DNA from 2 places in the Bradyrhizobium sp. USDA 4502 genome. Region 1 is predicted to be linked to the other one. Evidence: riboswitches for the same ligand, from Rfam matches in the RefSeq annotation. Region 1 holds a riboswitch; the other holds the start of a gene.
What was found. A riboswitch is a leader RNA that binds a small molecule or an ion and turns the genes downstream of it on or off. The one in region 1 is predicted to bind cobalamin.
Positions count from the first base shown of each region.

Region 2: it holds a riboswitch for cobalamin, as region 1 does, so the genes downstream of both, ACVW1B_RS30970 (TonB-dependent receptor) here and ACVW1B_RS42990 (ribonucleoside-diphosphate reductase subunit alpha) in region 1, are expected to answer to the same signal.

Region 1 is NZ_JBSSGF010000001.1:9,232,082-9,235,248, forward strand. It holds gene ACVW1B_RS42985 (class I SAM-dependent methyltransferase) at 1-775, shown strand, start outside; cobalamin riboswitch at 1,178-1,392, shown strand; gene ACVW1B_RS42990 (ribonucleoside-diphosphate reductase subunit alpha) at 1,555-3,167, shown strand, end outside.
Region 2 is NZ_JBSSGF010000001.1:6,622,014-6,625,180, reverse strand. It holds gene ACVW1B_RS30975 (CobW family GTP-binding protein) at 1-860, shown strand, start outside; cobalamin riboswitch at 1,089-1,283, shown strand; gene ACVW1B_RS30970 (TonB-dependent receptor) at 1,568-3,167, shown strand, end outside.

The sequences.
Region 1 (3,167 bases):
GGCCACCGGCCTCAAGCCCGTCGTGCTCGATGTTGGTTGTTCGTACGGTATCAATGCAGCGGTGCATCGCTTTCCGCTGACCTTCGCGGGCTTGCGTCACCGCTACGCCCGGCGTGAGATGAGAGCGATCAGCTCTGAGACATTGGTGAGTCTCGATCGCAGTTTCTATGCAGCCTGGCCTGATGTCGGGTTGGCACGCTTTATCGGCCTCGATGTGTCGGCAGCGGCGGTCAGCTATGCGAAGAATGTTGGCCTTTTAGAGCAGGGCATTGTCGCTGACCTTGAAAAGGAGGCGCTATCGATGGACAGCGCGCGCATTCTCCGCTCCGTGGATGTTATCATGTCGACCGGATGCATCGGCTACGTTACCGAGAAGACGTTCGGCGAGATTCTCGATGCGGCAGAGAAGCAACCATGGATCATCTCCTTCGTGCTACGAATGTTCCCATTTGAATCGCTCGCCGCGACGTTCGCAAACCGTGGTCTTGTGACAGAACGTCTTGCCGGCGCAACGTTTATCCAGCGTCGCTTTCGCGATGCTGAAGAATTTGAGAGCTGTTTGGCCAGCTTGGCGGCCCTTGGCGTGGATGCCACCGGCCTCGAATCGGAAGGGCTGTTTCACGCCGATCTGATCTTGTCTCGCCCCGAGGCGGATGCGCGCGCCATGCCTTTGGAAGACATTGTCACTGTCGCCAGCGGCAGGGGACGGCCGATCGGACCCCGTTACGTTCATGTTGAAAGTAAGGAGGGCTTGCAGGTCGCGCTGGAGCCGTGACAGGCGTGGGACCACTGTGCAGCGCGATTCGGTTCGGGGCTGGATGCAAGGCCATTCCGGTCGACGGCGCGCCAGAGCCGATGTTGTTCGCCCGCGAGTGGATAACGAATTCGTCCAGATGCCATTGGTCGCGGCGAGCAGGAGCGCTGCGAATCAAATCAAGCGTCTGGCCGAATTGCTCCTCTACTGACGCGCCGTTTCTTAGATTCCATCAATGCGACGTGCGAGCCAGGAATTCCCTCGACCTTTGCGCAGGCTTGACGGAAACCGGTAATGCAGCCCAACGGCATATCCAATCACCTGCAGCAGAAGCCGACAGCGGCGACAAAGTCGTCCGGGCTTCGGTATGTTTTTGCGTTTCAATCTGGATCTCCCCAGTTGACGAATCCCGGCGAGTAGTGCCTATGTCTAGCCAGTCACGGTCTTCTGGCCCCAACATTTTGTAGGTCGGAAGCTAAGAGGGAACCCGGTGCGCCGAACGGCTACTCCGGGGCTGCCCCCGCAACTGTAAGCGGCGAGCGGTTGTCATCATGGTCACTGGCGCAGCACAGCGCCGGGAAGGCCGACAGCCGCGGCGACCCGCGAGCCAGGAGACCTGCCGCGACTGAACGAAAGTCCTCGGGCGGGGTGCCCCGTTGGGTCGCTTGCAGCCGGAGACGTTTGACCGGTTTCCTCGCAAGTCATCCGCGCAGTCCCCCCCGCCTAACATCGCGGGGTTGCCGATGTCGCCGTCTTACGATTTCGATCAGCATGGTCATCTCATTGAGGAGCCGGCGCGCGTGAGGTCGCAGCCATTGCAGGCAGAGCCCAGCGCGCCTGAGTTGTGTCTTGTGCCGCCGCCGTCGCCGGCCCCGCTGCCGTACCCCCTTGCGCCATCGCCAAAGCCGGCCGATCTCAAGCTCGATCGGACGCGCGACGACCTGTTGACGCCGTTCGGCAAGCTGACGCTGAGCGACCGTTATCTGCTCGCCGGCGAAATGATCCAGGACATGTTCGCGCGGGTGTCTTGCGCCTTCGCGGATGATGTTGCGCATGCCCAACGTCTCTACGATGCGATGTCTCGGCTGTGGTTCATGCCAGCCACACCGGTGCTCTCCAACGGCGGCACGACGCGCGGCCTGCCGATTTCCTGCTTCCTTAACTCGGTGTCGGACTCGCTCGAAGGCATCGTGGGCACCTGGAACGAGAACGTATGGCTTGCCTCTAACGGTGGCGGCATCGGCACCTACTGGGGCAATGTTCGCTCGATCGGCGAGCAGGTGAAGGGCGGCGTTACCTCAGGCATCATCCCGTTCATCCACGTCATGGACGGCCTGACGTTGGCGATCAGCCAGGGCTCGTTACGGCGCGGCTCGGCTGCGGTCTATCTCGATATCCACCATCCCGAGATCGAGGAGTTCCTCGAGATCCGCAAGGCGTCCGGCGACTTCAACCGCAAGAGTCTCAACCTGCATCACGGCATCAACGTCACCGATGAGTTCATGCGTGCCGTAGGCGCCGGCACTGCGTTCGCTCTGCGCAGTCCGAAGACCAAGGAGGTTATCCGCGAAATCGACGCCCGCCAGCTGTGGCAACGCATCCTGGAGAACCGGCTGCAGACGGGGGAGCCTTATCTCTTGTTCATCGATACAGTGAACCGCGCGCTCCCCAAGCACCAGCGCGAGCTCGGCCTCAAGGTCTCAACGTCCAACCTGTGCAGCGAAATTACCCTGCCGACCGGCATCGATCATCGCGACGAGGAGCGTACCGCCGTGTGCTGCCTGTCGTCGCTCAACCTCGAGACCTGGGACCAGTGGAACGAGGAGCCTGGCTTCATCGAGGACGTCATGCGCTTCCTCGACAACGTGCTGACCCACTTCATCACGGTGGCGCCGGGCGTCATGAAGCGTGCCCGCTACGCCGCCTTGCGTGAGCGTTCCGTCGGCCTTGGCGTCATGGGCTTCCACTCGTTCCTGCAGGCCAAGAGCATTCCGATGGAAAGCGTCGTGGCCAAGTCGTTCAATCTGAACATGTTCCGGAAAATCCGTCGCGATGCTGATGCGGCATCCGTGACGCTCGCGCGCGAGCGGGGGCCGTGCCCGGATGCCCTGGAACGAGGCGTGATGGCCCGCTTCAGCCATAAGATCGCGATCGCGCCGACCGCCTCGATAAGCATTATCTGCGGCGGCACCAGCGCTTGTGTAGAACCCATCCCGGCCAACATCTACACCCATAAGACCTTGTCCGGCGCCATCTCGGTGCGTAATCGGCATCTCGCCAAGCTGCTGGCCGCCAAGGGCGCCAATACTTCGGCGATCTGGCAGTCCATCATCGCCGCCGAGGGTTCGGTCGCCCATCTCGACATCCTCTCGGAAATCGAGAAAGCGGTCTTTCGCACCGCCTTCGAGATCGA
Region 2 (3,167 bases), 2.6 Mb from region 1:
TGGCGCATGCGCAAGGGCGGCGCATCGCCGCCGTGGTCAACGATTTCGGTGCGATCAATATCGACGCCGAGCTGATCGCCGGCGCCGGCGACGGCGTGGTCAGCCTGAGCAATGGCTGCATCTGCTGCACACTGGAGGGCGACCTGCTGCGCACGCTCGCAACCTTGCTGCGGCGTGATCCGCGTCCCGAATTCATCGTGATCGAGACCAGCGGGATCGCCGATCCCGCCGACATCGTGCGCAACCTGATGGATCCCGTGATCTGGAAGGAGGCGCCGCTGGAGACGGTGCTGTGCGTGGTCGACGCGACGCAACCTGCGGCGATGCTGAACGATGCGCTGCTGCGCTCGCAGCTCCGGGCGGCGGATGTGGTGGCGCTGAGCAAGGTCGATCTGACTGACGCCGCTGCGTGCGCCGCGATCCGCGACGCCGTGCGCGCGGCGCGTCCGGCGGCCGTGGTGGTTGATGCCTTGCATGGCGAGGTGCCGGCCGCGCTGCTGTTCCCGACGGACCTCGATCATGTGCCGGCTCCGCGCGAGACCGCGCCGCGACGGCCGGCGTCCGATCGCTTCGAGACGCTGAGCTGGACCTCGGAGCGGCCCGTCGTGCTGCCGCGCTTGCAGCAGGCGATCGGCAGACTGGCGCCGAAGCTGGCGCGGGCGAAGGGATTGTTCGAGACGGTGGAGCAGCCCGGGCGGCTGACCGTGCTTCAACTCGCCGGCGGCCGCGCGACCCTGGCTGCGGGCGGCGTGCCGTCGCCCGGCGTGCCGCGCACGCGCATCGTGTTCATCGCCGAGATGGGTGCGCTGTCGCGCGCGGAGATTGATGAGGTGATGCAGGGATGTGTCGAGGCTCAGTGACGCGAACCTACGTTTCCCGTCATCTTGAGGAGCCGCGAAGCAGCGTCTCGAAGGATGAATCGGCCACCAGCCGGGCCGTGCATCCTTCGAGACGCGCGTGCCGCGCTCCTCAGGATGACGGGTTGCCTTTCGGCGTCAGCCCTCGACGTCGCTGTGTCATCGCCGCAGCAGCATCTCGCAAAGCATGTGTGCGACAATCGCATCGAATTGACAGCCCTGCAGCCAGCACCTATCGTTTTTGCCGACGGTTCCCTTCGGGGATCAAAAGGGAATGCGGTGCGAGGGTAACCCCAATGCCGCAGCTGTCCCCGCAACTGTAAACGGCGAGCCTTTCGTCAAATTGCCACTGGGCCATCGGCCCGGGAAGGCGTCGACAGGCGATGACCCGTGAGCCAGGAGACCTGCCGTCAGTCGTGGTCACACGCGAGCACATCGGGCGGGGGCGTCCTGGTGGGATCGGAGCACTGCCTTTTGGGCAATGCGCCAGTCCGCGTTCGCGGTGACGTGCCACGTTACCGCGAGTCCTTTTCATGTCTCCGTCCTCTCCCGTTGCGCGCAAATGGCGCCTCGGTCTTCTCTGCTCCCTGTCATCGCTGCTGTTGCCGGCCGAAGGCTCGGCACAAACGCCTCCACCAACCAGGCTCGATCCGATTGAGGTCGCGCCTTCCGCTGTGGCAAGGCCGAAGCCCGCGGCGCGAAGCCGTGCCGTGGCCGCCGCGGCGCGGCCGAGGCCCGCGACGATCGCAACAACCGGCAACGCGCCGCGCGTCGCAGCGTCGGGCGTACCGGGATCGGCATCGCCGACGCTCAATGCCACCACGCAGGGCGGCACCGGCAGTCGTCTCAATCTGACGCCGCTGCAGACGCCGGCCAGCGTCGAGATCATCACGGCGCAGACCATCGCTGAACGCGGCCAGCATAATGTGCTCGATGCCGTCACCCAGGACGCGGCTGGCTTCATCGCAACGCCGGCACCCGGCAATGGCGGCCTGTCGTTCAGCACCCGCGGCTTTGCCGGCAGCAACTCGGTGATGACGCTGTATGACGGCACGCGCTTCTATATCGGCTCCGGCACGCTGACGTTCCCCTACGACACCTGGTCGACGCAGCGCATCGAAGTGCTGCGCGGCCCGGCCTCGGTGCTGTACGGCGAAGGCGCGATCGGCGGCGTCATCAACGTGATCCCGAAGAAACCGCTCAATACGCCCTACAACGAGGCCGAAGTTTCGCTCGACAGCAACATGACCCGGCGGCTCTCGGTGGACAGCACCGGTCCGATCAATCCCAATGTGTCGTACCGCATCAACGCCACCGGCAACATGTCGGACGGCTGGGTCGATCGCGACAAGACCTCGAACGCGGTGGTCTCCGCTGCCGTGCGGGTGCAGGCGTCGGACAATCTGGCCTTCACGCTGTCGGAGGACTACGGCGACCGCAGCCCGTCGCGCTATTTCGGCACGCCGCTGATCAACGGTTCGATCCAGGATGCGCTGCGCTTCAAGAACTACAACGCATTGGACAGCGCGATCCGCTATCAGGACAGCTGGACCCAGTTCAAGACCGAGTGGGACGTCGCCGACGGCATCAAGGTCAACAACACGCTGTATTACCTGACCAGCGAGCGGCACTGGCGCGACATCGAAAACTATACCTGGAATCCGAAGACCCGGCTGATCGATCGCGCGAGCTACATCGAGATCTTCCACGACCAGAAGCAGCTCGGCAACCGGATGGATGCGACCTTCAGCGGTCACGTGTTCGGCCTTGCGAACCAGGTCGTCGCTGGCTTCGACGTCAACCGGATCGACTTCACCCACACCAACAACTCGCCCTATGGCGGCGCGTCGTCGGTCAATCCTTACGTGTTCGATCCGGGATCGTTCTTCGCGACGACGACGGCGACCACGCCGGGCTTCAATGCGATCGTCAATCAATACGCGCTGTTCGCCGAGGATCGTCTCTTGCTGACCGATCAGTTGTCGCTGGTGACCGGTGTCAGGTATGACCGTCCCGAGGTGGATCGCACCGACTACAAGACGCCGGCGAACAGTTTCGAGACGGCGCTATCGGGCACCAGCTGGCGCGCGGGGCTCGTTTACGAGCCGATCAAGAACCTCGCGTTCTATGGCCAGTACGCGGTCGGCGTCGATCCGGTCAGTAATCTGATCTCACTGTCGACCACGCAGAAGACGTTCCAGCTTGCGACCGGCAAGCAGACCGAGATCGGGGTCAAGCAGTCGTTCTGGGGCGGCCGCGGCGAGTGGACGCTGGCTGCCTACGAGATCGTCAAGACCGGGCTCACGATTC